Regions from separate parts of the Streptomyces sp. NPDC050759 genome, predicted to be linked through region 2. Evidence: predicted binding sites of a transcription regulator. Region 2 holds the regulator's gene; each other region holds the start of a gene.
The links. The regulator HrcA, encoded in region 2, represses chaperone genes, less so after heat shock. The targets are predictions, from matches to a motif close to TTNGCACTCNGNNNNNCNGAGTGCNAA.
Positions count from the first base shown of each region.

Region 1: groL (chaperonin GroEL) is a predicted target of HrcA. The motif match lies at 8,639-8,665, and genes of this name have one in related genera.
Region 3: groES (co-chaperone GroES) is a predicted target of HrcA. The motif match lies at 4,108-4,134, and genes of this name have one in related genera.

Region 1 covers NZ_JBITGI010000003.1:609,452-619,761, forward strand. The annotation lists gene ACIBJB_RS12760 (substrate-binding domain-containing protein) at 72-1,169, opposite strand; gene ACIBJB_RS12765 (MarR family winged helix-turn-helix transcriptional regulator) at 1,278-1,718, shown strand; partial or broken gene ACIBJB_RS12770 (DUF3291 domain-containing protein) at 2,170-2,436, shown strand; gene ACIBJB_RS12775 (ArsR/SmtB family transcription factor) at 2,620-3,546, shown strand; gene ACIBJB_RS12780 (hypothetical protein) at 3,618-4,124, opposite strand; gene ACIBJB_RS12785 (Hsp20/alpha crystallin family protein) at 4,823-5,245, shown strand; gene ACIBJB_RS12790 (J domain-containing protein) at 5,752-6,120, shown strand; gene dnaK (molecular chaperone DnaK) at 6,170-8,041, shown strand; gene grpE (nucleotide exchange factor GrpE) at 8,044-8,583, shown strand; gene groL (chaperonin GroEL) at 8,793-10,310, shown strand, end outside.
Region 2 covers NZ_JBITGI010000001.1:904,568-914,877, forward strand. The annotation lists gene ACIBJB_RS04030 (S41 family peptidase) at 1-2,402, opposite strand, end outside; gene ACIBJB_RS04035 (hypothetical protein) at 2,448-2,981, opposite strand; gene ACIBJB_RS04040 (VOC family protein) at 3,061-3,453, opposite strand; gene ACIBJB_RS04045 (16S rRNA (uracil(1498)-N(3))-methyltransferase) at 3,471-4,220, opposite strand; gene ACIBJB_RS04050 (nitronate monooxygenase) at 4,217-5,293, opposite strand; gene dnaJ (molecular chaperone DnaJ) at 5,380-6,519, opposite strand; gene hrcA (heat-inducible transcriptional repressor HrcA) at 6,520-7,536, opposite strand; gene ACIBJB_RS04065 (MBL fold metallo-hydrolase) at 7,686-8,414, shown strand; gene ACIBJB_RS04070 (DUF3097 domain-containing protein) at 8,449-9,264, shown strand; gene ACIBJB_RS04075 (Uma2 family endonuclease) at 9,242-9,820, opposite strand; gene hemW (radical SAM family heme chaperone HemW) at 9,920-10,310, opposite strand, start outside.
Region 3 covers NZ_JBITGI010000014.1:301,300-311,609, forward strand. The annotation lists gene ACIBJB_RS35035 (RNA polymerase sigma factor) at 1-766, shown strand, start outside; gene ACIBJB_RS35040 (methyltransferase domain-containing protein) at 982-2,157, opposite strand; gene ACIBJB_RS35045 (polysaccharide deacetylase family protein) at 2,296-3,189, shown strand; gene ACIBJB_RS35050 (polysaccharide deacetylase family protein) at 3,186-3,980, shown strand; gene groES (co-chaperone GroES) at 4,279-4,587, shown strand; gene groL (chaperonin GroEL) at 4,700-6,325, shown strand; gene ACIBJB_RS35065 (ester cyclase) at 6,406-7,095, opposite strand; gene ACIBJB_RS35070 (SDR family NAD(P)-dependent oxidoreductase) at 7,159-7,932, opposite strand; gene ACIBJB_RS35075 (MOSC domain-containing protein) at 7,984-8,652, opposite strand; gene ACIBJB_RS35080 (LysR family transcriptional regulator) at 8,733-9,629, shown strand; gene ACIBJB_RS35085 (WhiB family transcriptional regulator) at 9,701-10,027, opposite strand.

The sequences.
Region 1 (10,310 bases), on a different contig from region 2:
AAGTATTTCTAGCCGAAGCAATTGGACAAGGGTCGAGTGTTACGCACAGGTAAAAAAGAACTCCCCGCGGGTCAGGGAAGTTGCTGCAGCACATCCCACTGCAGCCCGTCGGCCGCCGCGAGGAAAACCCGCTGCTCGAGGTGGCGGTCACGGATCTGGACCGTGCCGCGGGGGCTCTCGTACTCCAGCCCCTCGGCGGTCGCCTGGATGCGCCGGACATCCGTGTCGCCGGCCCGGCGCAGCAGTTCGGTGAGCATGCGCACGCCCTCGTAGCACGACTCGCCGAGGCTGTTGAGCACCGGTGCGCCGGGGCCGAACCGGCGGAAGTAGGCGGCGGCGAAGTCGAGCCCGGACGCGGTCGGCAGGTCCTCGAAGTAGCCGGCCGAGGTCATCAGGCCCCGGGTGTTCTCCGGTCCGGTGGCCAGCAGGACGTTCTCCTCGATGAGGGAACTGAACCGGACGAGGTCGCGGTCCAGCCCGGCCGCGGTGAACGCGCGGTTGAAGAGGACGGCGTCCTGCCCGATCAGCAGCATCAGCACGGCCTCGCAGCCGCTTGCCGCGACGCGCGCGAGGACGGGCCCGAAGTCCTGGGTGCCCAGCGGCACATACATCTCGTCGCAGACCTCGCCGCCCAGTTCGCGCAGATAGCGGTGGGCGGCGCGGGCCGACGAGCGGGGCCAGACGTAGTCGTCGCCGACGATCGTCCAACGGCGGATGTCCAGTTCGCTCGCGAACCACCGCAGCGCGGGCCGCAGTTGACGGTTCGGAGTCTCACCGGTGAGGAACACGCCCGGGGAGCGCTCGCCGCCCTCGTACAGCGCCGTGTAGACGTACGGCACCCGGCCGTCGATGCGCGGGGCGACGACCTCGCGGACGGCGGAGATGTGCCAGCCGGCCACCGCGTCGACGACGCCTCCGGAGATCAGTGCGTCGACCTCCATGGCCACCTGCTCGGGCGGCGCGCCGCCGTCGACGAGCACCAGGCGCACCTCGCGGCCCAGCACGCCCGACTCGGCGTTGACCTCCTCGGCAGCGAGTTGGGCGCAGCATTCGCAGGAGGGGCCGAAGATGCCGGCCGGGCCCTGGAGCGGTATCACCAGGGCGACATCCAGTGCGTCACGGGCCCGGCTCGCCGGGGCGCCGATCCGGACAGACGCCTTCTCGATCATAGGCGCTCACCCTAGCCATTGCTTGCTACGGGAATATTTCACAGCGATAAGGAAAGACTGTATCGTGGAATCACTCCACCCGTAGATCACGACGACTCTGGCAGGGCGATGACCACGACCACCCCGGCGGCCGTAGCCGATCTCGACCTCGCACGTGCGCTCACACTCGTCGAGCGCAGCGTCGTCCTACGGCTCGGTGAAGCGCTGAAGGCCGAGGGCGGCACGCTCGAGGAGTGGCGGGTGCTGTCGTTCCTGGGCGACGGCGAGGGTCGTGCCATGACCGAGATCGCCGAGTTCGCGCTGCTGTCCGCGCCCACCCTGACCAAGGTCGTCGACCGCATGGTCTCCCTGAACCTCGTCCTGCGCCGGGTCGACGACCAGGACCGGCGGCGCGTGCTGGTCTTCGCGTCCGAGCGGGGCAAGGAGGCACTGACCCGCTGGACGGCGGCGGTCGACCAGGAGCAGGAGAGCATCGTGTCCGCTCTCGGTGCGGAGGAGACGGCCCTGCTGAGGGCACTGCTCCAGCGGGCCTCCCGACGCCTCGGCTGAACGGTGGCGCCGCGCCGGAGGTCTTCTCGGCCTCGCTGATCACGTACCCGTCATAACCGAGCTGTTCGCCCTGCCAGGTGGGGCGTACATGTCCAGCACCCAGGGGCCTTCAGCTGGAAGCCGGGGCCGCCGGGTGACCTCGCGGGCCAGGTCCGGGCACGACCAGCGTGAGTGCGGTGCTTCACTCTCGGCAGGCAGTCGGCAGGCCAGCGGTGTGACGAGGCGGGACCGCCGCAACGCTGACGGTCTTTGAGCCGGGCAGGCCCGCTGGGCGGAACGGCCGCGCCGGCGGGGCACGGTGTCCGAACGCAGCCCCGTCTCCGGGGCGATGCATGCGTTGGAGCGTCCACGCGCGATGTGCAGCACGACCTGCGCGTGCCCCGCCCGTCACCGCCCCAGCCCCGCAAATGACCGGTGCAAGAGGCCACTTGCACAAGGAAAACGCAACTTATACCTCGCGCGTGCTGAAGCGGCGGACGGTGACCGGGACATGCTCTTCGACGCGGACTGGGGTGCATGGGGAGAGTTCGCCGTACCGACCTGATACGGCAAAGGTCGTACGGTGGAAACCACCGCCCTGTTCTGGTGGGTCTCCGACGGCGTGATCCCCACCTGGCAGGACGGGGTTTCCAGGCTGGAAGACCTCCACGACCACGGCTCCGCGCCGCACGCCTTCACCTTCCACCACTCGTTCGCCCCGGACGGAACTCCGACCAGACTTGATGCCGCAGCTATTCGGACAACTCCTGCCGCCTCCGCAACCGTCCGCCCGCGCCTGCCCGTCTGCCCCAACGGCACGTCCTGGGGGCGGACGTATCACGGGGAGCGTGGGGACATGCTGCGTATCGGCTTCGGCACGGACGACCTCAGTCGGCTGCGGGTGGCGGCGGGCAGCGACTTCATGTGGGAGGTGGTCCTCAGCCTCCACCTGCTCCAGAACCGGCACGCTGCTTTGGTCTTCGACCCCTGGCGCAGGCAGGTGCGCGAGGATCTCGCGCGAGCGGGGCTGATCCGGACGACCCGGGCGCTGATCGAGGTCAACCCGTGCGCCGCCTACTTCCCGGACTTCCTCACCCCCGGCCTCGGCAACTCCGACCCGGACGCCGGACTGGACGCGGTGCTCTCCACCCCCCGCAGACGCCTACGGTACGAACTCGCCCGCCTCTACCCGAACCGGCCGATGCCCTCGGGCGCCCGACGGCTCGCGGAGGGCGGAAGCGAGGCACTGCACCGGTTGGGGAGGGCGGTGCGCGCCTATCACGCGGTGGCTGTGGCGCCGTACAGGACGGTCATCGACCGGGCCGTCGGCGCGGACCTGGTCAGACGCGCCGACGCGGCGCTGGCGGCGGGGGCGGAAGGGCTGCTGGGCAGCTACCAGCCGGATGTGCTGTCCTGGCGGGACGGCCGGCTCGAATGCGGCTACCCCTTCGACCGGGGCCTGGAGCTGAACGGCCGCCCGCTGACCCTGATCCCGTCCTTCTTCTGCGTCCGGCAGCCCGTCGCCCTCACCGCCCGCGAACTCTCTCCGGTACTGGTGTATCCGCTTCCGCTCGCGCCGGGCTGCCTCACGGTGGCCGAGCCCGGCGGCCCACCAGGCCTGCACCGATTGCTGGGCCCTACCCGGGCTCGCGTGCTGGAGCTGCTCGGCCGTCCGATGTCCACCAGCGGCATCGCTGCCGCCCTGCACCTCTCACCGGCCAATGCCAGCCGCCACGCCACCGTGCTGCGGGAGGCGGGGCTGATCGGCTCGTTCCGGGACGGGCAGCGGATGCTGCACCGGCGCACGGGGCTGGGAGAAGCATTGCTGAACGGGAACGCGGGCGTGTGAGGGGCGCGGGAGCGCCCGCCTCGGGCCGGCGGACGGCCGTGCGGCGGGCGCAGTGTGGCGCGGTACGTGGATCAGCAGTTCTTGATCTTCCAGATCGGGTCCCAGGTCCACGACGCGGGGGCCACGCTGTACGCGGTCGAGCTGTGGACGACTCCGCCGCTCTGGTTGTAGAACCGGGCCACTGTGCCAGTGGTCTGGTTGTTGTAGAAGCCACCGCCGTCGCCGCCCCCGCCCCAATAGGACAGCGAGTAGGTGCGGCAGGCATACAGGTCGAACACCTTGTACCTGCCGACGGTCGGATCCCACACGCGGGCGCACAGCCGTCCGTAGGAGCAGTCGTAAGTGTCGCCGTCGACGTACCGAATGCGTTCGGCGGCCGGCGAGATTCCCGGTGAGTTCGCCAGCACACCAGCTTCCGCGTGCGCGCCCACCTGCTGCGCGGTGGAACCGACCGCCCGGGGAGCCGAGTCGGCCGCCTGCGCCGGTGCTGCACCCAGCAGCATGGTGAGCACCAGACCCGCCCCTGCGACGAGTCCCGCCAGCTTTCTGGGCATCAGATGTGTCAGACGTAAGTGCATGTACTGTCCTCCGTGTCCTGGTCCCGCTCCGCGAAGCGAACGGCCGTCCGCCCGCGCCCCATGGTGGGGCGGTTGGCACCGTGCGGACGAACCATTCGACGGACACGCAATCAAGGCGGCGGATACGAGGTCGCCGAGGACGGTGTGTTCAGGTTCCGGCTCGCTGTCGGGGTACTCAGCACGGTTCGCAGCCGCTGATAGCGGTCGAGGTCCTCCCAGGTGTGGTGACCGGGCGGGCCGGGATGGCGGCGTCCGGTCCACCAGGCCCAGACACTGGCGGCGGTGCCGGCGCAGAGAGGGAAGAGCAGCCACAGCAGGGCGCCCGCGAGTGAGCCTCCTTTCGTAGCTGTGCCGAGCGACGGTCGTCACGGCGTGAGCTGCTGGTAGGTGTGGCTCTGCAGGAACCGCATATCTATATAGTCGATCGCAAAAGTTTGACAATCTAGGACTGGATTAAGTTGACGCTAGTCGACTCAATCTTCAGGCCTGTGCGGGCACCGGTGCACTCGGCATCGTGGCCGGACTGGTCACAGCTCACAGAACCTTCATCCCTGGCGAGCCCGACGATCGGTCGTCGTAGTGTCGATCGTCGGCCGACCGCCCCGCAAAAAGTTGAGCCGATGGCTGTCAACTTTCCGGTGGGGCGGTATAGCATAGGTGCAGCGAAGGACCTGGAGACGATGACAGGAGGGATGAACATGCTGATGCGTACGGATCCCTTCCGCGAACTTGACCAGCTTGTCGAGCGGGTCTGGGGCACGGCCGCGCACCCGGCCGGTATGCCGATGGATGCCTGGCGTGAGAACGACACGTTCTTCGTCGAGCTGGATCTGCCGGGCGTGAACCCGGATTCCATCGACCTCGATGTCGAGCGCAACGTCCTGACCGTCAAGGCCGAACGCAAGCCGACGTACGGCGAGGGCACCGACACGGTGATCACTGAGCGGCCTGCGGGGACGTTCAGCCGGCAGCTGTTCCTCGGGGAGACGCTCGACACCGAGCGCATCGAAGCCGCCTACGAGGCAGGCGTTCTCAAGCTGCAGATCCCGGTCGCCGAGCAGGCCAAGCCTCGCAAGATCGCGATCAGCGGCGGCGGTGACCGCAAGGAACTCGGCAGCTGAGCCCGCGACCCGTCGCCTCAGGCCCCGGCGCCCAAGCCGGGGCCTCGCTCTGTCCGAGGCCTGGTGCGGCGCTTGGGAACAGGATGCGGCCCGGTCGGGTTACTCCGGCTCCCCGCCGTCGGCGTCGAACACCTTGGTGAACGTGGCACCGCACCGGCACCGCGAGTACTCGACCAGTTCCCCTTCTTCGGACACGCTCAGCCCCTGACTGAGTCTCACATGCACATGATCACCCATGACAAGCTGCTTTCCTTGACGCCTGCAGTCCGCCTCATCGTGTGGGCCAACCGCTCCCACCCGCAATGCCGCAGCTCACACAGTTCGCGGATGCGACGCCCATGCCGGCCGAAGTCGCCTGCCAGGCGGGCTCCGGGACCCCCGAATGCCTCTCCGAACCCCTGCATCTGCCCGAGCCAATCTTGACAATAGGCGACTCAAGTTTTATCTCATTGGTAGAGGCATTCGAGCGCGAAGTCGCAGCTCGCAGCAGGGGAGGAGGTGGTGAGATGCAGGCGCGCGGCGAGGGCGCGGACCTGTATGTGGTGCTGGGAGTGGAGCCTTCGGCGACGGCCGAGGTGATCACCTCGGCCTTCCGCGCCCGGGTGCGGGAACTGCGCCCCGACACCCGCGTGGACGCGGCTACCGCCGAGCGGTTCGGCGAGGTGCGGGCAGCGTACGAGACGCTCCGCGATCCGGTCCTGCGCGCGGCCTACGACCAGACGTACCAGCGGACGGCCGAGCGGACAGACGACCGCGGGCCCGTCATTACGCCGACGGTCAGGCTGGCGCCTGGCTACCTCGCGGTGCTCGGGGGCGCCCGTCCCGAGCCGCCGCTGCGGGCCGGTCCCGTCCGGTGGCAGCGGACATTTCGATGAGGCCCGACCAGAAACGTGAAGCAGAGCATGGCTGAGGAGGGAGAACCAGATGGCGCGCTCGGTCGGTATCGACCTGGGAACGACGAACTCGGTCGTCTCGGTCCTCGAGGGCGGCGAGCCCACGGTCATCACGAACACGGAAGGCGCTCGGACCACCCCGTCGGTGGTGGCTTTCGCCAAGAACGGCGAGGTGCTGGTCGGCGAGGTCGCGAAGCGGCAGGCCGTCACGAACGTGGAGCGCACCGCGCGCTCCGTGAAGCGGCATGTGGGCGACCACAGTTGGCGATTCCCGGAGCACGGCAGCATCGACGGCAAGCGGTACACGGCACAGGAGATCTCCGCGCGCGTGCTGCAGAAGCTGAAGCGGGACGCGGAGGCGTACCTCGGCGAGGACGTCACGGACGCGGTGATCACCGTACCCGCGTACTTCGACGACGCCCAGCGGCAGGCGACGAAGGAGGCCGGTGAGATCGCGGGCCTGAACGTCCTGCGGATCATCAACGAGCCGACGGCGGCCGCGCTGGCCTACGGGCTGGACAAGGAGAACGACCAGACGGTCCTCGTCTTCGACCTGGGCGGCGGCACCTTCGACGTGTCGCTCTTGGAGATGGGCGAGGGCGTCATCGAGGTGAAGGCCACCAACGGCGACACGCACCTGGGCGGTGACGACTGGGACCAGCGGATCGTGGACCACCTGGTCAAGCAGGTCAAGAACCACTACGGCGTCGACCTGTCGAAGGACAAGATGGCGCTCCAGCGGCTGCGGGAGGCGGCGGAGAAGGCCAAGATCGAGCTGTCCTCCTCGTCGGAGACCACGATCAACCTGCCGTACATCACGGCGTCCGCCGAGGGGCCGCTGCATCTGGACGAGAAGCTGACCCGGGCCCAGTTCGAGCAGCTGACATCCGATCTGCTGGAGCGGTGCAAGGCGCCGTTCCACAACGCGATCAAGGACGCCGGGATCAAGGTCTCCGACATCGACCACGTGGTCCTGGTGGGCGGCTCGACCCGCATGCCTGCGGTGACCGGGCTGGTGAAGGAGCTGACCGGCAAGGACCCGCACAAGGGCGTCAACCCGGACGAGGTGGTGGCCGTCGGTGCCTCGCTGCAGGCCGGTGTCCTCAAGGGCGAGGTCAAGGACGTCCTGCTGCTCGACGTCACACCGCTGTCCCTCGGCATCGAGACCAAGGGCGGCATCATGACCAAGCTCATCGAGCGCAACACCACGATCCCCACCCGCCGTTCGGAGATCTTCACCACCGCCGACGACAACCAGCCGTCGGTGACGATCCAGGTCTACCAGGGCGAACGGGAGATCGCGGCCTACAACAAGAAGCTCGGCATGTTCGAGCTGACCGGCATCGCACCGGCTCCGCGCGGGGTGCCGCAGATCGAGGTGACCTTCGACATCGACGCCAACGGCATCATGCACGTCTCGGCCAAGGACCTCGGCACCGGCAAGGAACAGAAGATGACCGTCACCGGCGGCTCCGCGCTGCCCAAGGACGACATCGACCGCATGGTCCGTGAGGCCGAGCAGCACGCCGAGGAGGACCGCCGGCGCCGGGAGGCGGCCGAGACCCGCAACCAGGGGGAGCAGCTCGTGTACTCCACCGAGAAGCTCCTCAAGGACAACGCCGAGCAGATCCCGGCGGAGGCGAAGAGCGAGACGGAGGCGGCGCTGGCCGACCTGAAGGAGAAGCTGAAGGAGGAGAGCGCGGACACGGCGGCGATCCGGCAGGCGATCGACCGTACGGCGCAGGCAGCGCAGAGGATCGGCACGGCTCTGTACGAGAAGGCGCGGGCCGAGCAGCCGGCGGGTGCGGCCGGGGCGTCCGCGGGCGACACGTCCGGCGGCTTGTCCGAGGATGAGGTGGTGGACGCCGAAATCGTCGACGAGGACAAGGCGGAGGCTGGCTGACGATGACCGGGAGTGGGCCGCAGAGCACCGAGCTGGAACAGCTGCGGCGCCTGGTGGAGGAGCGGACCGCCGACCTGCATCGGGTGAAGGCCGAGTACGACAACTACCGCAAGCGGATCCGGCGGGACCGCTTGGCCGTCCGCGAGATCGCGGTGGCCAACGTGCTCCGGGCACTGATGCCCGTGCTGGACGCCGTGGACCGGGCGTGTGCGCACGAGCCGCTCACGCCCGGTCTGAAGGACATCGCCGACAGCTTGCGGGACCAGCTCGGTTCGCTGGGCGTCCGGTCGTTCGGCGAGGTGGGTGATCCGTTCGATCCCGCCTGTCACGACGCCCTGGCCCACCACGTCTTCCCCGGCCAGGACGGGCTGGTCTGCTCGGCGGTCCTGCGTCCCGGCTACCGCCTCCGTGATTGTCTGCTGCGCCCGGCCACCGTGGAGGTCACCGGCCCGGCCCCACCGGCGAGGAACCCACTCGACAGTTTCCGGCCCCCCGGCCCGCCACCGGATGTGCATGGCCCTTCGCTGACCGGGCGCAGCTGACCGGGACCCCCCGGCGGCCGCTTGTCCGCGGGCAGGCCTGGGTGCTAAAGAAGAATTGGCACTCTCCCATCGAGAGTGCCAACGGCTGGGTCGGGTGGCGTACTCGCGCGCCGGTGGGTGAATCCCCTGGCCGCGCGGGTGAACGTCGCGGGCGTCACCCCGGTCCACCGTCATCGGCTCAGAGATGCGATGCGGAGGAGACCGTACCGATGACTGCGAAGATCATCACGTACGAGGAGGAGGCGCGCCGCGCGCTGGAGCGCGGCATGAATCAGCTCGCGGACGCCGTCAAGGTGACGCTCGGTCCCAAGGGCCGCAACGTGGTTCTGGACAAGAAGTGGGGCGCTCCCACGATCACCAACGATGGTGTGTCCATCGCCAAGGAGATCGAACTGGAGGACCCGTACGAGAAGATCGGCGCGGAGCTGGTCAAGGAAGTCGCCAAGAAGACGGACGACGTCGCCGGTGACGGTACGACCACCGCGACCGTGCTCGCCCAGGCCCTGGTCAGGGAAGGCCTGCGCAACATCGCGGCCGGTGCCAATCCCATGGCCCTCAAGCGCGGTATCGACAAGGCCGTCGAGGCGGTCTCCGCGGCCGTGCTGGAAGAGGCCAAGGAGCTGGAGACCCAGGAGGAGATCGCCAACACCGCGGCCGTGTCGGCGGGCGGCGACCGGATGATCGGTGAGCTGATCGCCGAGGCCATGGACAGGGTCGGCAAGGAAGGCGTCATCACCGTCGAGGAGTCGAACACCTTCGGCCTGGAGCTGGAACTCACCGAGGGCATGCGCTGGGACAAGGGCTACATCTCGCCCTACTTCGTCACCGACACCGAGCGTATGGAGGCGGTCCTGGAGGACCCGTACATCCTGCTGGTCGGCTCCAAGGTCTCTGCGGTGAAGGACCTGCTGCCCCTGCTGGAGCAGGTGATGCGGGAGAGCCGACCCTTGCTGATCGTCGCCGAGGACGTCGAGGGCGAGGCGCTGGCGACCCTGGTCGTCAACAAGATCCGCGGCACCTTCAAGTCGGTTGCCGTCAAGGCCCCGGGCTTCGGCGACCGACGCAAGGCCATGCTCGGCGACATGGCGGTCCTCACCGGCGCCACCGTCGTCTCCGACGAGGTCGGCCTGAAGCTGGAGCACGCCGGCCTGGACGTACTGGGCCGCGCCCGCAAGGTGGTCGTCACCAAGGACGACACCACCATCGTGGAGGGCGCCGGGGACGCCGCCGCGATCGAGGGACGGGTGAAGCAGATCCGCGCCGAGATCGACCGCTCGGACTCCGACTACGACCGCGAGAAGCTGCAGGAGCGCCTGGCCAAGCTCGCCGGCGGGGTGGCCGTGATCAAGGCCGGTGCAGCCACCGAGGTGGAACTGAAGGAGCGCAAGCACCGCATCGAGGACGCCGTGCGCAACGCCAAGGCGGCCGTCGAGGAGGGCATCGTCGCCGGTGGCGGGGTGGCCCTGCTGCACGCGTCGGAGACGGCGTTCGAGAAGCTGGAGGTGGACGAGGAGGAGTGGACCGGTGTGGAGATGGTGCGGCGCGCCCTGAGCGCCCCGCTGAAGCAGATCGCCCACAACGCCGGGCTCGAAGGCGGCGTGGTGGCGGAGAAGGTGCGCACCCTGCCCGTCGGCCACGGCCTGAACGCCGCGACCGGTGACTACGTCGACATGCTGGCCGCCGGCATCATCGACCCGGCGAAGGTGACCCGCTCCGCCCTGCAGAAC
Region 2 (10,310 bases):
GCGCGCACCGCGACGCCGGGTGCGGCGAGCGGGGAGCGGGCGTCGGGGTCGGAGGTCTCGGTGGGCAGGATGCGGTCGATGCGCCACTGGGCCGACCCCTGGGGGCCGTCGTCGTGGCGGGAGATGTCGGCGCCGAGCAGGCCCTGGCGGGGGCCGTGACCGTGGCCGCCGCGGGGGGTGACGTAGGCGTGGGAGGTGCCGAGTTCGCCGTGCACCTCCCAGAGGAGGTCGACGAGGTCGTCGTGGGTGGCCAGCCGGTCCAGGACGGGGCGGTAGCGGTCGAGCACGCCGTTCCAGTCGACACCGCTCATGTCGGGGCGCCAGAAGTGGTCGCGCATGATGCGGCCGGTCTCCGCGTACATCTGGCGCCACTCGGCGGACGGGTCGACGGTCTGGCGGATGCGGCCGAGGTCGACGCTGATGTTGGTGTCGCTGTCGTCGTCGCTCGAGGCGCGGCGGTCGCTCGGTACGACCTTCAGGCGGCCGTCGGTCCACAGCAGGACCCGCTTGCCGTCGCCGCTGACGGCGAAGTGGTCGGCGTCGGCGGCGAGGTGCTCGAGGCGCTGCTGGGCGAGGTCGTAGCGCTGGAGGTCGGTCTTGGGGTCGGGGTCGTCCGGGGTGGCCCGGGAGGAGCCGAGGACGCCCTGGACGGGGTGGCGGAGCCACAGGACGCCGTCCTTGGCCGCGCGGAGGTTGGAGTAGCGGCCGGCCTCCACCGGGAAGGGCACGATCCGGTCGGCGAGGCCCTCGAGGTCGATACGGGTGGCCGGGGTGCCCTCGCTGTCGGGGGTCTCGTCCTTGTCGGGGGCCTCGAAGGGGCGGCCGTGGCGCTGCGGGCCGAAGGGGGACGGGGTGGTCGCGGCCAGGGTGATCAGGTGCGGGCGGTCGCCGACGACGAAGGCGAGGTCGAAGACGTGCTCGTCGTAGACCGGGTCGAAGGAGCGGTTGGAGAGGAAGGCCAGGTGTTTGCCGTCGAGGGTGAAGGCTGGGGCGTAGTCCTGGAAGCGCAGTGGGGTCGCCTCGGTGACCGACAGGTCGGTGGTGTTGGCGAGGCGGAGCTGGCAGAGCGGGGCGGGCCCTGGATGCGACCAGGCGAGCCAGGCCGAGTCGGGCGAGAAGGTCAGTCCCCGTACGTCGCCGTCCTCGCTGCGGTCGACCTCGCGGACCTCGCCGGTCTCCCGCTCGACGAGCAGCACGCGGCCGTCGTGCGCGGCGACCGCGGCCCGGCTGCCGTCGGGGGCCATGGCGAGACCCAGGACGCGTCCGAGCTGTCCCGCGGCGAGGCGGCGCGGGGTGGCGCCGGGGGCGAGACCGGTGGCGGGCGCGAACTCCAGGGCGTCGTCGCCCTCCGCGTCCGTCACCCACACCACCCACTCCTCGCCCTCGGTGCGGAAGGTGCGCGGCAGCCGGGCCCGGACGCCGGGTTCGGCGGCCAGCGCGCGGGCCGGGCCCGAGCGGTGGGTGACCCAGTGGACGGCTCCGCGCACGGCGACCGCGCTGCCGCGCGCGGTGTGGTCGGGGGCGGCCGAGCCGAACCAGCGGGAGGCGTCCACCGGGAACGGCTGCCGGTCGGCACGCTGTCCGCCGAGCCGGACCTCCAGGCGGCGCGGTTCGGCGCCGTCGAGGTCGTCGAGGATCCACAGCTCGCCGGCCGAGGTGTAGACGACCCGGGTGCCGTCGCCCGCCGCGTGCCGGGCGTAGTAGCCGTCGAGGGGTGTGTGCCGTCGCAGGTCGGAGCCGTCGGCGAGGGAGGAGTAGACGGCCCCGGTGCCCTCGTGGTCCGAGAGGAAGGCGATCCGGTCGCCCGCCCACACGGGGTACTCCAGGTTTCCGTCCAACTCCTCATGCAGGCGTACGAATTCGCCGTCGCCCTCGGGATCGATCCACAGCTTGCCCGCCGTACCGCCCCGGTACCGCTTCCACCAGGCGGCCTCCCGGCCCATGGGCGCGGAGAGGATCACGGTCGCAGGGCCGTGGGCGACATGGCCGACGGGCCCGTACGGCAGGGTGATGCCGGGGCCGCCGTCGAGCGGGACGGTGTGCGCCCAGCTGCGGCGCAGGCTGGCCTGTCCGTGAGTGGTGATCGCGAGGACCTCGCCGTCCGGGGTCCAGCCGCGCACCTGGGTGCGTGCGCTGCCCCAGTGGGTCAGCCTCCTGGACGGTCCGCCGTCGACCGGGGCGATGTGCACCTCGGGGGCGCCGTCGCGGGCGGAGGTCCAGGCGACGGTGGTGCCGTCGGGCGAGATCCGGGGGTGGGTGACCGGCACGTTGTCCGCGCTGACCCGCCAGGCGCGCCCGCCGTCGAGCGGCGCGAGCCACACGTCGTCCTCGGCGGTGAAGGCCACCAGCTCGCCCTGCAGATGCGGAAACCGGAGATATGCAGACGTCGCAGGCTGTGTCACCCGATCACCCTACGCACGGGCCGTGCTCGTGCACAGAGGTTTCGATCACTTGCCGTCGGGCCAGCACTGCGGGTCGTTCTGGCACCAGATGGTCTTCGTGACGGTCACGGTGACGGTCGGGCCGGGCTGCCGCGGATTGTTGACCGGCGGGGTGGGCGTGGCGTTGCAGTCGCCGAGCCCCTCGACGTGGAACCACTGTTTGCCGCCGACGGTGGCGGTGAGGTCCCCGCGCACACACGCGCCGCTGACGGTCCGGGTCACCTTGCCCTTGACGGTGATGTCCTTGCCGTCCCGTGTCTTGCCGTCACAGTCGACGGTGGCGACGGTGTTCGCGCTGGAACTCGGGGTCCGGTCGCCGTTGTCGTACGAGGCCGTGCAGGTCAGCCAACTCACGTCGGCCTTCTGCCGGTTCAGCTCCTTGGTGACCAGCTGGTCGGTGGTGTACGACACGGTCGCGGAGCTGACCACGCCGGTCGGATCACAGGCGGCGACCCCGCCCACGGCCAGCACCACACCCCCGGCCACACCCGCCACTCGCACCCCGCGCGGCCGACGCCAGTTCCGTCTCAACGCCACCATGCAGGGCAGCCTGCCACTGTCCCGCCCGGGACGGTAGGGCGCATACGGCCACCTGTGCGCCGGTCGGGTTCCGCGGTGCTCAGGTGCGCAGCAGCAGCCACTCCTGAAGCTCCACCAGGTTCCCCTCCGGGTCCTTGAGGTGGGCGACGCGCATGCGCTCCGTCATCGGGGACGGGCCGTGCAGCAGGGTGGCGCCGCGGGACGCGATCTGCTCGCAGTAGGTGTCCAGGTCGTCGACGCGCAGCACGACCAGGGAGCGGTGGCCGGTGGCCGTGTCGCCCAGTTCGCCGAGGACCGCCGCCATCATCGACCGGTCCTGCAGGGCGATGCCCGCCGACCCGGTGGCGGGGCTGAACTTCTCGTACGGCCCGCCCGTCGCCCCCGACTGGGGCTTGAGGCCGAGGACGTCGGCGTAGAAGCGGTAGCAGGCGGCGAAGTCGGTGACGAGCAGGCGTACTTGGGCGAGTTCCACAGCCGTCCTTCCAGGGGTCAGGACCAGCGGCCGGTGCGGCCGAGGAGCAGAGCGGTCGCCGCGGTTCCGGCGGTCGAGGTGCGCAGCACGGTGGGCCCGAGGACGTAGGCGCGCGCACCGGCCTCCTCGAAGAGCGCCAACTCGTCCTTGGCGACGCCTCCTTCGGGGCCGACGACCAGCACGATCTCGCCCTCGTCGGGGAGTTCGGCGGTGGCCAGCGGCTCGCTGCCGCGGTCGAAGTCGGAGTGCAGCACGGCGGCGAAGTCGGCTTTGGCGAGAAGTGCGGCAACCTGTTTGGTGCTCGCCGCGTCCGCGATCTCCGGGAAGCGGACCCGGCGGGACTGCTTGCCGGCCTCGCGGGCGGTGGCCCGCCACTTGGCGAGCGCCTTCAGGCCCCGGTCGCCCTTCCACTGGGTGATGCAGCGGGCCGCCTGCCAGGGCACGATCGCGTCGACGCCGACCTCGGTCATGGTCTCGACGGCGAGTTCACCGCGGTCGCCCTTGGGGAGGGCCTGGACGACGGTGATGCGGGGCTGGGCCGGGGGTTCCTCGGCCACCGAGTCCAGCTGGACGATCAGCCGGTCCTTGCCCTCGGCGGCGAGCACCACGCAGTCGGCCCAGCGCCCGGCCCCGTCGGTGAGGATGACGTCCTCCCCGGCCTTGAGCCGCTTCACGGAGACGGCGTGGCGGCCTTCGGGGCCGTCGAGGACGTAGCGTCCGCCGCCGCCCGCGTCGAAGTGCTCGACCACGAACACCGGTGCGGTCATCGCGGGTCCCCCGTGCCTGACAACGCTGTCCTGGCGGCGTCGAGTTCGGCGGCGAGTATCTCCACCAGCTGCCCCGCGGGCAGCTCGCGTGCCATCCGGTGCCCCTGGCCCGCCCACAGCGCCATGCCCTGGGCGTCCTTGGCCTTGGCGGCGGCCTTCCTGAGCGGGGCGGTGAGGTGGTGGACCTCGGGGTAGGCGGCGGGCGCGTACGGTCCGTGCTCGCGCAGGAATCGGTTGACCAGGCCACGAGCCGGTCTGCCGGAGAAGGCGCGGGTCAACTCGGTGCGGACGTAGAGGGGGTTGGTCAGCGCCTGCTTGTGCACGTCGTGGGCGCCGGACTCGTGCGTGGCGAGGAACGCCGTGCCGAGCTGGGCCGCGCTCGCGCCCGCGGCGAGGACGGCGGCGATCTGGCTGCCGCGCATGATGCCGCCGGCGGCGACGATCGGGATGGTCACCGTCTCCCGGATCTGGGCGACGAGGGAGAGGAGTCCGAGGCCGGAGCCGTCCTGCTCGGGGAGGTCCCGGTGGGTGCCCTGGTGACCGCCGGCCTCCACGCCCTGCGCGATGACCGCGTCGGCGCCCGCGTACTGCACGGCGAGGGCCTCTTCGGGGGTGGTCGCGGTGACGAGGGTGAAGGTGCCGGCGCGGCGCAGCGAATCCAGCACCTCACTGCTCGGGATGCCGAAGTGGAAGGAGACCGCCGGCACGGGGTTGTCTAGGAGCACGGCGAGCTTGGCGTCGTACCCGTCGTCACGGCCGCTGTCGGGGTCGCCGAGCTCGGTCTCGTACCACGTGGCCTCGCCGGCGAGCTGATGGGCGTAGACCTCGACGGCGGCGGGGTCGGCATACTCCGGCTGCGGCATGAAGAGGTTGACCCCGAAGGGCAGCCCGGTCAGGCCGCGCAGCTGCTTGATCTCCTGGTACAACCCGTCGGCCGTCTTGTACCCGGCGGCGAGGAACCCGAGCCCGCCCGCCTCGGACACGGCGGCGGCGAGCCGCGGCACGGAGACGCCGCCCGCCATGGGGGCCTGCACGATCGGATGACGGAAGAGACCGGTCAGCGCGGAGGACATGACGGCATGTTGTCACGTCCTCCGAACAACTCCGAATCGGACCTTCGACGGCTCACGTACGACCGTTGAACGCATCCGTCGACGGCTCACGTACGACCGTTGAACGCGTCCTTCAACCGGGAGAACAGCCCCTGCTGACCAGGCTGGAACTGCCCCGTGGGACGTTCCTCGCCGCGCAGCTTGGCCAGCTCGCGCAGCAGGCGCTCCTGCTCGGGGTCCAGCTTGGTCGGGGTCTGGACCTCGACGTGGACGATGAGGTCGCCGCGGCCGCCGCCGCGCAGGTGGGTGACGCCCCGGCTGTGCAGCGGGATCGACTGGCCGGACTGGGTACCGGGCCGGATGTCGACCTCCTCCATGCCGTCCAGCGTCTCCAGCGGCACCTTCGTGCCGAGTGACGCCGCCGTCATCGGGAGTGTGACCGTGCAGTGCAGGTCGTCGCCGCGCCGCTGGAACTGCGAGTGCGGGAGTTCGTGGATCTCGACGTAGAGGTCACCGGCGGGACCGCCACCGGGACCGACCTCGCCCTCACCCGCGAGCTGGATCCGCGTGCCGTTGTCCACACCGGCCGGGATCTTCACGGTCAGCGTGCGGCGCGAGCGGACCCGGCCGTCGCCGGCGCACTCCGGGCACGGCGTCGGGACCACGGTGCCGAAGCCCTGGCACTGCGGGCACGGCCGCGACGTCATGACCTGGCCCAGGAAGGACCGCGTCACCTGCGACACCTCACCGCGACCGCGGCACATGTCACACGTCTGGGCGGAGGTCCCCGGCGCCGCGCCCTCACCGCTGCAGGTGGTGCAGACGATCGCCGTGTCGACCTGGATGTCCTTCGTGGTGCCGAAGGCCGCCTCGTCGAGCTCGATCTCGAGACGAATCATCGCGTCCTGGCCGCGCCGGGTGCGCGAGCGCGGACCCCGCTGCGACGCCGTACCGAAGAACGCGTCCATGATGTCCGAGAAGTTCCCGAACCCACCGGCCCCGAAGCCGCCCGCGCCACCGCCGCCGGCCTGCGAGAGGGGGTCGCCGCCGAGGTCGTAGACCTGCTTCTTCTGCGGGTCCGAGAGCACCTCGTAGGCGGCGTTGATCTCCTTGAACCGCTCCTGGGTCTTCGGATCCGGGTTGACGTCCGGGTGCAGCTCGCGCGCGAGCCGACGGAACGCCTTCTTGATCTCATCCTGCGACGCGTCGCGGCGCACGCCGAGAACGGCGTAGTAGTCCGTGGCCACTTACGACTCCGCCAGGATCTGTCCGACGTACCGTGCCACTGCGCGTACCGCTCCCATCGTTCCCGGGTAATCCATGCGGGTCGGTCCGACCACGCCGAGCTTGGCGACTGCCTCGTTGCCCGAACCGTAGCCGACCGACACCACTGAAGTGGAGTTGAGTCCCTCGTAGGCGTTCTCGTGACCGATGCGTACGGTCATGCCCGAATCCCCCGCCTCGCCAAGGAGCTTGAGGAGGACGACCTGCTCCTCCAGAGCCTCCAGGACGGGCCGGATGGTGAGGGGAAAGTCATGTCCGAAGCGGGTGAGATTGGCGGTGCCGCCGATCATCAGCCGCTCCTCGTTCTCCTCGACGAGTGTCTCCAGAAGGGTGGAGAGCACTGTCGTGACCGTACCCCTGTCCTCGACGTCGAAGCCTTCGGGCAGGTCCTCGACCAGCCGCGGCACATCGGCGAACCGCCGCCCGGCGATCCGGCTGTTGAGCCGGGCCCGCAGATCGGCGAGCGAGGCCTCCCCGAAGGGCGCCGGGCAGTCGACCATGCGCTGCTCGACCCGGCCGGTGTCCGTGATCAGCACGAGCATCACGCGGGCTGGGGCGAGCGAGAGCAGTTCCACATGCCGCACGGTCGAGCGGGTGAGGGACGGGTACTGCACGACGGCGACCTGCCGGGTCAGCTGCGCGAGCAGCCGCACGGTCCGGGCCACGACGTCGTCGAGGTCGACCGCGCCGTCGAGGAAGTTCTGGATGGCGCGCCGCTCGGGCGCGGTCATCGGCTTGACGCCCGCCAGCTTGTCGACGAACAGCCGATAGCCCTTGTCGGTCGGGATCCGCCCGGCACTGGTGTGCGGCTGGGCGATGAACCCCTCGTCCTCCAGGGCCGCCATGTCGTTGCGCACGGTCGCCGGGGAGACGCCGAGGTTGTGCCGCTCGGTCAGGGCCTTCGACCCGACCGGCTCCTCGGTGCCGACGTAGTCCTGGACGATGGCGCGCAGCACCTGGAGCCTGCGTTCACTCAGCATCGCGCACACCTCCAGAAGTCGTTCCCTTGCGCCTCGCCTGGCACTCTGTCCGTCCGAGTGCCAGCGCTCCCCGGCCAGTGTACGGCGGTGGGGTAGTCCTCGGGCAAGGCTGGTCCTGGCATAACGGGTTGTAGGGCTAGCGTCGCTGTATGACGGTGACTTGGGAAGAGCTGGGGTGGGAGCGGGTCGGGGCCGGGGTGGGGCGGTGCCGGCTGCCCGGCTGGGACTGTACGGCGGGCCTGGTGATCGGCGAGGGCACGGCCCTGCTGATCGACTCCGGCTCCGGCCTCGCGGAGGGCGCCCGGCTGCGCGCACAGGCGGAGGAACTCGCCGGCCATCGTGTGACCCATCTCGCGCTCACCCACCCCCACTTCGACCATGTCTTCGGGGCGGCGGCGTTCGCGGGAGCGGAGGTGTTCGGCGCGGTGGGTGTGGAGACGGTGCTGAGGGGACGGCTGGGCCGTGCGGAGCTGCGGGCGGACGCGGTACGCAACGGACTGGACGCGGCGGTGGCCGACGAAGCGGTGGACGCCCTCGTCTCTCCCCGGCATCACGTCTCCGGCGAGTGGACGCTCGACCTCGGCGGCGGCCGCCAGGCGCTGCTGGCGAACGTCGGCCCCGGCCACACGGCCCACGACCTCGCCGTTCTCGTCCCCGGTTCCCCGGAGGTCGTTTTCTGCGGCGACCTGGTCGAGGAGTCGGGCGAACCGCAGGCGGGCCCGGACGCCGTACCGCCGCACTGGCCGGCCGCACTGGACCGGCTCCTTGACCTGGGCGGCGAGGACGCGCTGTACGTGCCCGGTCACGGAGCGGTGGTGGACGCGGCGTTCGTCCGGGCCCAACGGGACGCGCTGGCGGCCCGCTTCGGCGTGTCGTAGTGATCCACGGGCCGCTTCTCCTATCGTCATCCGAATGCGCCAGTACTCCGCCGACCTGAACCCTCCGTGGAAGAAGCCCAAGCCGGTGCCGGAGGTCCCCGCCGAGCCCGGCCTGGTGGTCGAGGAGCCGGGGACGGGTTTCTGCGGCGCGGTGATCCGCTGCGAGGCGGGCACGGTGACGCTGGAGGACCGCTTCGGCAAGCACCGGGTGTTCCCGCTGGAGCCGCGCGGGTTCCTCCTGGAGGGCCGGGTGGTGACGCTGGTCAGACCGTCGGCCGCGTCTCCCGTACGCCCCTCCCGTACCGCTTCCGGCTCGGTGGCCGTCCCCGGCGCACGCGCACGCGTGGCCCGCGCGGGCCGTATCTACGTCGAGGGCCGTCACGACGCGGAACTGGTGGAGAAGGTCTGGGGCGACGACCTGCGCATCGAGGGCGTGGTCGTGGAGTACCTGGAGGGCGTGGACGACCTCCCGTCGATCGTGGCCGAGTTCGCGCCGGGCCCGGACGCCCGGCTCGGCGTCCTGGTGGACCACCTGGTGCCGGGCAGCAAGGAGTCCCGTATCGCCGCGTCGGTGACCAGCGAGCACGCTCTGGTCGTCGGGCACCCGTACATCGACATCTGGGAGGCGGTGAAGCCGTCGTCCCTGGGGATCGAGGCGTGGCCCCGGGTACCGCACGGCCAGGACTGGAAGACGGGCGTGTGCCGGGCGCTGGGCTGGCCGTCCGAGAACACGGGCGCGGTGTGGCAGGCGATCCTGAAGCGGGTGGGGTCTTACCGGGACCTGGAGCCGGAGCTGCTGGGGCGGGTGGAGGAGCTGATCGACTTCGTCACGGATAGCGGTGGGGCCTGACGTCGGGGTACGTGCCGAAGTCGCTGGTGTCCAGTTCGACGCCGAGCACCTCCAGCGGCACCGGGTCACCGAACTTGGTGATCTGCTGCGTCAGGTAGTCGGCGTCCTCGCCGTCACCCGCGGGCCTCGTCAGCAGGACGCACTGCGCCATGATCGGATCGAGAACGAGATACGCCGGGATCCTGCCCGCCGCGTAGATCGACCTCTTGACCACGTAGTCCTGATGAACGCTGGACTTGGAGACGACCTCGACCACCATGGTGACCAGTTGGGACGGCAGTAGACGCCCCGAGGCAGGCAGTACGTCCGGCGCCGCCAGTAGCAGATCCGGGATGGGCACACTCTCCTCGCCGGCGATGTCGACATCCTGGGTCTGGATGGGGTACCAGCGGTCCATGGGAATCTGGCGCAGTGTGTGCAGCACGATCAGGTTGTGCGCCAGATCCGGGCTGGCCATCATCACGATTACCCCCCGAAGGAGCTCAGCCTTGACACCCTCGGGAGGCTCGAACTCGTCGAGGTAATGGGCCAATCCACGCTCGTCCACAGCGGTCATCTCCATGGCCTCCACATCCGCCGCGTCCTTTCGGCGGCAGCCTACGAATCAGGTTAGGGACCGAACCGGCGTTCCGCTGTGATTCACTCGCCCGAGTGATCAGTCCACCAAGCCCCTGACCACCGCGTCCGCCAGCAGCCGACCCCGAAGCGTCAGCACCGCCCGGCCCCCCTCGTACGGGCCCTCCTGCAGCAGCTCGTCCGCGAGCGCCCGGCGTGCGGCCTTCAGACCCTCCTCCCGCAGCAGCGACAGCGGCACCCCCTCCCGAAGCCGCAGCTCCAGCAGGATCCGCTCGACCCGTCGGTCCTCCTCCGACAGCAGCTCTCGGCCCGCCCCCGGCGACTTCCCGGCGGCGAGGGCCGCCGCGTACGCGCCGGGATGCTTCACGTTCCACCAGCGCACCCCGCCCACGTGCGAGTGCGCCCCGGGCCCGGCCCCCCACCAGTCCGCGCCCCGCCAGTACAGCTCGTTGTGCAGGCACCGGCCCGCC
Region 3 (10,310 bases), on a different contig from region 2:
GCGGACCCTCGCCACGAAGAACATCGCCTTCGAGGTGCCCTACGGCCCCGACCGCGAGGCCCGCCTCGGGTCCGTCCTGGACGTCATCTACCTGATCTTCAACGAGGGATACGCGGCCACGGCAGGCGACGACTGGCTGCGCCCCTCCCTGTGCGAGGACGCCCTGCGGCTGGCCCGCCTGCTGTCCGCCCTCATGCCCAAGGAACCCGAAGTGCACGGCCTCGCGGCCCTGCTGGAGTTCCAGGCCTCGCGCACGGCCGCCCGCACCGGACCGCGGGGCGAGCCGGTCCTGCTCAAGGACCAGAACCGCAGCCGCTGGAACCGCATGCTCATCGCCCGCGGCATCAAGGCCCTGGGCCGCGCGGACGCCACGGCCGCCGGCGCCCCCGGCCCCTACGTCCTCCAGGCCGCCATCGCCGCCTGCCACGCGCACGCGTACTCCTACGACGAGACCGACTGGCAGGCCATCGCCACCCTCTACGCCCTGCTCGCCGCCCGCGCCCCCTCCCCGGTCGTCGAACTCAACCGCGCGGTCGCCGTCTCGATGGCCGAGGGCCCGGGCCCCGCCCTGGAGATCGTCGACGCGCTCACCGACGAACCCGCCCTGGCCGACTACCACCTGCTGCCGAGCGTGCGCGGCGATCTCCTGGCCCGCCTCGGACGCACGACGCAGGCCCGCGCCGAGTTCGAACGAGCGGCGGCGCTGACCCGCAACGAACGCGAGCGGGAACTGCTGCTGGACCGGGCGCGGGAGTGCGGTCGGTGATCCGTCGCCGAACGCGACGGGCGCCGCGGCACGGCGGCACTGTGCGGGCGCCTCGATCGCCGCGAACGGCGGACAGGTTCTCTCCACGGCGTACTACAGCGGCGACGGGCCCGCGAGGACCTGGATGAGCAGCCGGGCCCTGCGCGCCGACGACGGCCGGTCCGCCGCCGTGGCACGGCCGGGCCCGGTCGGTGCCGACCCGCCCCTGGAGCCGCTCACGTAAGCCCCGCCGGCCGTCCCAGCAGCATGGTCGGAGCCCCCGCGACCCGGGTCAGGAACACGGTCACGGAGTGCGGCCCCTGCGGTTTGGGAAGCGCCTTGCGGCGCAGTTCCTCCGGCTCGACGGCCGACCCGCGCTTCTTCACGGTCAGGATCCCGACCTCCCGCTCCCGCAGCAGCGCCTTCAACTTCTTCACGTTGAAGGGGAGTCGGTCGGTGATCTCGTACGCCGTGGCATACGGGGTCTCGCGCAGCGCGTCCGCGGTGACGTAGGCGATGGTGGGGTCGATCAGCCCGCCGTCGAGCTCCTCGGCCGCCTCGGCCACCAGATGGGCCCGGATGACGGCGCCGTCGGGCTCGTACAAGTACCGCCCCACGGACCGGACTCCGGGGTCGGGGAGCCCCCGGCCGAGCAGAGTCCGCGGTCCCGGCAGCAGCGTGGCCCGGACGGCCCCCGGCGCGGTGCCGAACCACAGCACCGCCTCCTTCACGTCCCCGCCGTCGGAGATCCACTCCGCCTCGGCCTGAGCCGGAACCGCCTCGTGCGGGATGCCGGGCGCGACCTTCAGCGCGGCGTGCGGGGCCCCCAGAGCCGCCCGGACCGCCCACGACAGGGGCGGCGAATAGGCCTCCGGATCGAAGATGCGGCCACGCCCGCCCCGCCTCGCCGGATCCACGAACACGGCGTCGTACGAGGCCGTGTCGACCCCCGTGACGTCCGCCTCCCGTACGTCGATCAGGCCGGCGAGTCCCAGCGCGTCCGCGTTCGCCCGCGCGGCTGCCGCCGTCAGCGGATCCCGGTCCACCGCGAGGACCCGGATGCCGGCCCGGGCCAGCGCGATCGCGTCCCCGCCGATCCCGCAGCACAGGTCGGCGACGGAGGTGACGCCCAGGGCCCGCAGGCGCTCCGCGCGGTAGGCCGCCACGCTCGCCCGGGTCGACTGCTCGACCCCGTTCGGCGTGAAGAACATCCGCTCCGCGTCCTCGGCCCCGAACTTGGCCGCCGCCCGCTGCCGCAACCGGGCCTGGCCGAGCGCCGCGGAGACGAGTGCGGCGGGATGCCCGCGGCGCAGCCGGGTGGCGACGGCGAGTTCGTCGGCGGGGGCGGTGCCGCGCACTTCGTCGAGGAGGGCACGGCCCTCGGGGGTGAGGAGGGGGGCGAGGTCGTTCACCGGGTCATTGTGGGCCAGTCGGTGGACGGTCCGCTTCCGGCGGCGGTGTCGGCCCGGGCGCACTCCCGTGACCTGCGAGGATCCGGCCTCATGGGAACAGTAGGACAAAAGTATAAAAATGGTGCGTGGGTGGTGTCGGTGTCGATCCGTGGCGGCCTCGTCCTCCTGGCAGTGGCCGCCCTGGTCTCCGGCTGCGCCGACCCGGCCGGGACCGGCGTACGGCCGCGGCAGCCCCTCAAGGCGCCCCCGGCCCCCGCCGACGACCTCCAGGCCGACAAGACCCGTATCCGGACCGCCCGGCTCCGCGCCGAGCAGGCCCGGATCGCCGCGGCCAGGCGCTGGGGCCTGAAGAAGATCCCGCTGACGGCCCCGCCGGCGCCCGCGACCAAGCCCCGCCTCACCACCCGCCACGGCTTCGAGGTCGACGGCCACGAGGAGAAAAGGCTGCCACCGGTCTTCACCACGGTCCCCACCGAGCAGAAGATCGTCTTCCTCACCATCGACGACGGCGCCGAGAAGGACCCCGCGTTCCTGCGGATGACGAGCGAGCTGAAGATCCCGTACACCGCCTTCCTCAGCGACTACCTGGTCAAGGACGACTACGGCTACTTCGCGAGGATGCGGGACACCGGGGTCGTACTGAACAACCACACGCTCCACCACCCCTACCTGCCCGCGCTGTCGTACGCCCGCCAGCAGCGCGAGATCTGCGGGATGCAGGACGTCATGGAGAAGCGGTTCGGCAAGCGGCCCACGCTCTTCCGCCCGCCCTACGGCAACTACAACGAGGACACCCTGCGCGCGGCCAGGTCCTGTGGCATCAGGTACGCGCCCCTCTGGAACGAAGAGGTCTTCGCCGACCACTGGGAGTACCGCGAGGAGGACCAGAGGATCCACCCCGGTGACATCGTGCTCAGCCACTTCCGGGGCCGGAAGGACGGGAAGGGCACGATGCCCGACATGCTCCGCCGCTTCCTGAACAGGATCACGGCCGAGGGGTACGCGGTCGCCCGCCTCGAGGACTACCTGTGAGAGCGCGGGCACTGGTCGCCGGGGGGCTGGCGGCCGTCCTGCTCACCGGCTGTGCGCAGTCCGTCGATCCCATCGAACGGCTGGGCAGGAAGGCGGCGCAGCGGGTGGGGTCGTACGGTCCGGACGGGCCGAGCGGTCCGGAGGGGGCGGACGGACGGCCGTACCACCACTGGGGCCTCCTGGCCCCGCTGCAGGCACCCCCGCGGGTGCCGGCGCGCGCGGCGGTGCGCCGGAGCGGCCTGCCGCCGGTCGTGAGACGTGTCGGGACGTCCGACAAGGTCGTCTTCCTCACCTACGACGACGGTGCAGAGAGGGATCCGCGGTTCGTCGACATGGTCCGTGAACTGCGGCTGCCCGTCAGCATGTTCCTCACGGACAGTGTCGTCGGCCCCGGGTACGGCCACTTCGCGCGCCTCCAGTCGGTCGGCGCGAGCATCCAGAACCACACCCTCGACCACCCCGCCCTGCGCGGTCTGCCGTACCCCGGCCAGCGCGCCGAGATCTGCGGCCAGCAGGAGAAGGTGCGGTCCCGCTTCGGCATCCGGCCGCGGCTGTTCCGGCCGCCCTACGGCACGTACGACCGCACGACCCTGCGCGCGGCGGCCGACTGCGGACTCTCGGCGGTGGTGCTGTGGAGCGTGTCGGCGGAGGGTGGCGCGCCGGAGCGGCCGCTGCGGGCGGGGGACATCGTCTCGGTGGCATCGGGAGAGGCGACGGGCCCGACCCTGAGATTGCTGCGGGAGATCCAGCGCCGAGGGCTGACAGTGGGTCGCTTGGAGGACTACCTGTAGCAATTCAGCCCGTCCGGCGCTTGAGGACGAGGCCCTCCGGGCCGAAGCGGGGGTCTGGGGGCGGCAGCCCCCGGAACGGCCACCCCCACTCACGCGCACCCGAATGACGCTCAGCCAGCGCAGCGAATTGGCACTCCGCTTGACCGAGTGCTAATCACGGTCATAGTCTCGGGTCTGGCACTCCCCCCTGGAGAGTGCCAACACAGCGACGGGCAGGTCCGGCACCCGCGACGACGGATCCACCTGGTCGCCACCTCAGACAGTCAACCCCGTGATCTCCGAAGGGGGAGGTCGGATCGTGACGACCACCAGCTCCAAGGTTGCCATCAAGCCGCTCGAGGACCGCATTGTGGTCCAGCCGCTCGACGCCGAGCAGACCACCGCCTCTGGCCTGGTCATCCCGGACACCGCCAAGGAGAAGCCCCAGGAGGGCGTCGTCCTGGCCGTGGGCCCGGGCCGCTTCGAGAACGGCGAGCGCCTGCCGCTCGACGTCCAGACCGGCGACATCGTGCTGTACAGCAAGTACGGCGGCACCGAGGTGAAGTACAACGGCGAGGAGTACCTCGTCCTCTCGGCTCGCGACGTGCTCGCGATCATCGAGAAGTAATTCACCAAAGCATTTCTTTGAGCTGCGCCCCTGGCCCCCGCGACCACTAACAAGCCGGGCGCCCGGGGCGCAGTCTCTTTTCCCCTAGATTTCCGAGAGGGCTCACGCTCCCATGGCGAAGATCCTGAAGTTCGACGAGGACGCCCGTCGCGCCCTCGAGCGCGGCGTCAACAAGCTTGCCGACACGGTCAAGGTGACGATCGGCCCCAAGGGCCGCAACGTCGTCATCGACAAGAAGTTCGGCGCTCCCACCATCACCAACGACGGTGTCACGATCGCCCGTGAGGTCGAGATCGACGACCCGTACGAGAACCTCGGCGCCCAGCTGGTGAAGGAGGTGGCGACCAAGACCAACGACATCGCGGGTGACGGCACCACCACCGCCACCGTGCTGGCCCAGGCGCTGGTCCGCGAGGGCCTGAAGAACGTCGCCGCGGGTGCCTCCCCGGCCGCCCTGAAGAAGGGCATCGACGCCGCGGTCAAGGCCGTGTCCGAGGAGCTCCTCGCGACCGCCCGCCCGATCGACGAGAAGTCCGACATCGCCGCCGTCGCCGGTCTGTCCGCCCAGGACAGCCAGGTCGGCGAGCTCATCGCCGAGGCGATGGACAAGGTCGGCAAGGACGGTGTCATCACCGTCGAGGAGTCCAACACCTTCGGTCTGGAGCTGGACTTCACCGAGGGCATGGCCTTCGACAAGGGCTACCTGTCGCCCTACATGGTCTCCGACCAGGAGCGTATGGAGGCCGTCCTCGACGACCCGTACATCCTGATCAACCAGGGCAAGATCTCCTCGATCCAGGACCTGCTGCCGCTCCTCGAGAAGGTCATCCAGGCGGGTGCCTCCAAGCCGCTGCTGATCATCGCCGAGGACGTCGAGGGCGAGGCCCTGTCGACCCTGGTCGTCAACAAGATCCGCGGCACGTTCAACGCGGTCGCCGTCAAGGCCCCCGGCTTCGGCGACCGTCGCAAGGCGATGCTGCAGGACATGGCGACGCTGACCGGCGCCGAGGTCATCTCCGAGGAGGTCGGCCTCAAGCTCGACCAGGTCGGCCTGGACGTGCTGGGCTCCGCCCGCCGTGTCACGGTCACCAAGGACGACACCACGATCGTCGACGGCGCCGGTGACTCCGCCGCCGTCCAGGGCCGCATCGCCCAGATCAAGGCCGAGATCGAGAACACCGACTCCGACTGGGACCGCGAGAAGCTCCAGGAGCGCCTCGCGAAGCTGGCCGGCGGCGTGTGCGTGATCAAGGTCGGCGCCGCCACCGAGGTGGAGCTGAAGGAGAAGAAGCACCGTCTGGAGGACGCCATCTCCGCGACCCGCGCCGCGGTCGAGGAGGGCATCGTCTCCGGTGGTGGCTCCGCTCTGGTCCACGCCGCCAAGGTGCTCGAGGGCGGCCTCGGCAAGACCGGCGACGAGGCCACCGGTGTCGCCGTCGTCCGCAAGGCCGTCGTCGAGCCGCTGCGCTGGATCGCCGAGAACGCCGGCCTCGAGGGCTACGTCATCACCGCCAAGGTCGCCGAGCTCGACAAGGGCCAGGGCTTCAACGCCGCGACCGGCGAGTACGGCGACCTGGTCAAGGCCGGCGTCATCGACCCGGTCAAGGTCACCCGCTCCGCCCTGGAGAACGCCGCCTCCATCGCCTCCCTCCTCCTGACGACCGAGACCCTGGTCGTCGAGAAGAAGGAAGAGGAGGAGCCGGCCGCCGGTGGTCACAGCCACGGCCACTCCCACTGAGCCCAGCGCTCGCAAGGAGGCCCCCGTTCCCTCAGAGGGAACGGGGGCTTTCCCCTTCGCGGGTCACAGGGACCGGGCCGTCATTCTCCGAGCACCCCCAGCTGTTCCATCAGCCCCGCACGGTCGTACTGCCACCAGCCCTCGCAGATCCGCCCGTCCCGGAACCGGTGCCAGGTGGTCCCCGTCATGGTCACGTTCTGCCCGCTCGCCGGGATCCCCACGAACTCGCCGGTATGCTTGCCGGCCCAGGTCCAGCGGGTGCACACCCGGTCGTCCTGGGCGATCTGGTCGTCGACCCGGAAGGTGAAAGCGAAGGCCCGCCGCCACCCTTCGTACTCCTCGCGCGCGGCCGCGAGACCCAGAGCGTCCGGGTTGGCCGGATCGTGGTCCAGGTAGTCGTCGGTGAACCGCTCGAACAGCTCCGCCGTCCCGGCCCGCCCGGCCTGCTCGAAGAACTCCCGCGCGACGGCCGGGTTGAGCTGCTCGTCCCGCACCACGTCCAGATCGGTGAAGGTCGGCGCCTCGTCACACAGCGCGAGCATTCCCTGGAAGATCCGCTCCGTCTCCGGCAGCCCCGAATTCCGCATCGCCTCCTCGTACGACGGAAACTCCACGATCTCGACGAAGTGCGACGCGTCGGACCGGTCCTTGCCGACCACCGCATGCGTCGCGGTGCGCTTTCCCCTGGTCTGCTCGACCCATGTGTCCATCAGCCGATCCATCTCGTCGAAACGGCTGGTCCTGCAGTCGATGAGCTGTACGAACGTCATACGCGATCACCTCCGGCCCCCCTGGGTCCGGCATTACGGCACCATTGTCCGCCTTTTCGGGCCCTACTGCGGCCCGTACTTCCGCCCCGTCCTCGACGTGATCCCGCCCAGCAGCCCCCGCGGCGCCACCTTCACCAACCCCATGAGCGCCTTGTACCGCGGGTCCGGGATCGACAGGGTCTTGCCGCGGGACAGGTCGGTGAGGGCCGCGGCGACCAGTTTGTCCGCGTCGAGCCACATCCAGCCGGGGATGTTGTCCGTGCCCATCCCGGCCCGCTGGTGGAACTCGGTCCGCACGAAGCCCGGGCACAGGGCCATCAGACGAACCCCGCTCCCCGCCAGATCCCGCGCCGCGCCCTGCGTGAACTGCACGACCCACGCCTTCGAGGCGCCGTACGTCCCACGCGGCACGAACGCGGCCACCGACGCGACGTTCACGACTCCCCCGCGTCCCCGCTCCCGCATCGCCTCCGTCGCCGCCGACGTCAGTCGCAGCACCGCCTCGCAGTGCACCTTGAGCATCGTCAGCTCGTCGGCCATGGAGACATCGAGATAGCGGCCCTTGTTGCCGAAGCCGGCGTTGTTGACGAGGAGGTCGACGGGGGATTTGCGGTCGGAGAGGCGGGCGGCGACCGCCTCGATGCCGGGGTCGGTGGCGAGGTCGGCGGTGAGGACCTCGGCCTCGATGCCGTGCCGGTCGTGGAGTTCGGTCGCCTGTTCCCGGAGCCGCTTGGTGTCGCGGGCCACCAGCACCAGGTTGTGCCCGTCAGCCGCCAGCCGTCGTGCGAACGCGGCACCGATGCCCGCGGTCGATCCCGTAATCAATGCCGTTGTCATGGCGCAAGGTTAATGACCGGGACCGACAGCGTCCGCTTGCGGAGGACGCCGTCAGGCGCCGTACTTCTCCACGTACTCGAGCGCCGACTTCCGCAGCTCCGGATGGAGTGCCTCGCCCGCCGCCAGCAGCCGTGGCTGGAGCGGCCGTTCGGTGGTCATCGCCCGGAACGCCAGGGCGACCGTCACCTCGTGGTCCGGCCGGTGCACGATCTCGACCATGTCCCCGGTCCGGATCTCACCCGGCTGGATCACCCGCAGATACGCCCCGGGCGCGCCCCTCTGCGTGAACCGCTTCACCCACCGCCTCTCGTCCATGTGGCCCTGGAAGGTGCCGCACGGGATGCGCGCGCTCGTGACCTCGAGCACCACCTCGGGCCCGAGACGCCAGCGCTCGCCGATCAGCGCTCCGGAGACGTCGATGCCCCGCGTCGTGAGGTTCTCGCCGAAGGCGCCGTTGGCCAACGCGCGGCCCAGCTCGCCCTCCCACGCGTCCAGGTCCTCGCGCGCCATCGCGTACACGGCCTGGTCGTCGCCGCCGTGGTGCTGCTTCTTGCACACCGCGTCCCCGGCGAGCGCGCTCCCGCCGATGCCCTTGGGGCCGGGCGCGGCCACCCGCACCGGTCCGTCGACCGGCCGCTTGTCGATACCGGTGACGCCCTCCGGGTTGTCCGTGTACGGAACGGCCTTCGCGCGGCCCAGATTCACCGACAGAAGCTCCATGGCGGCACGGTAAAGGACGGAAACCCAAAGTTGCCATGCATTATTCGCCGATGTATCAAAGCAGGGCTTATCCTCGAAAGGTGATCGAGGCCCGACATCTCCGTGTTCTGCGTGCCGTCGCCGCGACCGGTTCCTTCTCCGCCGCGGGGCGTGAACTGGGCTGCACCCAGCCCGCCGTCAGCCAGCAGATGAAGGCCCTGGAGACGTCCGTGGGCACGCCGTTGCTCGTCCGCAGCGGACGCGAGATGCGGCTGACGCAGGCGGGTGAGGCGCTGGTGCGGCACGCCGCCGGGATCCTGGCGGGGCTGACGGCGGCGGAGGAGGAGGTCGCCGCCATCGCCGGCCTGCGGGCCGGGCGCGTACGGCTCGTCTCCTTCCCCAGCGGCAGTTCCACCCTCGTCCCCACCGCCCTCGCCGCCCTGCGCGCCGCCCACCCCGGCACCCGCGTCTTTCTGGAGGAGGCCGAACCCCCGCAGTCCGTCGGCCTGTTGCGGGAGGGCGACTGCGACCTCGCGCTCGCCTTCCGGTACGAGGGGGCCGGGGGCGGCGACGAGTGGGACGACCTCGTCGTACGGCCCCTGCTGACCGACCGGCTCGTCGCCCTCGTACCGGACCGGCACCGGCTCGCGCGCGCGGGGTCCGTGTCCATCGGGGAGCTCGCCGGGGAGTCGTGGATCGCCGGATGCCCGCGCTGCCGCGGCCAGTTGGTCGAGGTGTGCGAGGGCGCCGGCTTCACACCCCGCATCGACTTCGCGACCGACGACTACCCGGCCGTCGTCGGCCTGGTGGGCGCGGGTCTCGGCGTCGCCGTCCTGCCCCAGCTCGCGGTCGAGTCCGTACGGCCGCGAGGCGTGCGCACGGTGACGCTGGAACCGGCGGTCCGGCGGGAGATCGTCGCGCTCACGCTGCCCGATCTGGCCCAGGTGCCGGCGGTGGCGGCGACGCTGGAGCAACTGGCGCGCGCGGCCGACCGGTAGGCCGGTACGCCGGTACGCCGAAAAACAAGGAAGGGCACGTACGGGCGTGCCCTTCTAGGAGAAACGTTCCTTCAGTTGTTCGATACGCCGCTTCCCACGGACGACGCGGACACCAGCCGGTGCCGCGCCCGCCCCATGAGCTCCTCGCGCTCGTCCTCGGTCAGCCCGCCCCACACGCCGTACGGCTCTCTCACCGCGAGCGCGTGCGCCGCGCATTGCGCGCGCACCGGGCACCTCATGCAGACCTCCTTGGCCGAGTTCTCGCGAGCACTCCGGGCCGCACCGCGCTCACCCTCCGGATGGAAGAAGAGCGAGCTGTCCACCCCGCGACAGGCGGCCAGGAGCTGCCAGTCCCACAGGTCCGCGTTCGGTCCGGGAAGGCGGGAGAAATCTGCCATTGCGTGACCCCTTGTAGCCGTTCTGGGCGGATACGGTGTCCACGACCGTACATCTACGATCTAAGGAGATGAAAATATGACTCATTGCGAATCTAGCCTCAGACACCGGGAAATGGGAAGAAAAGGGTCTGAATGGGGCATGGGTTGTGATGAAACGTTGTGGGTCCGCCGCGCATGTCTGCACCGTGTCCGCGCCCTCACGTAGAGTGCCGAAGACAGTGCGCAGCCCCGTAACTCTTTCGGGTGACCGTCGTTGAGAGTGCGGAGGCGGTTGAAAACACAA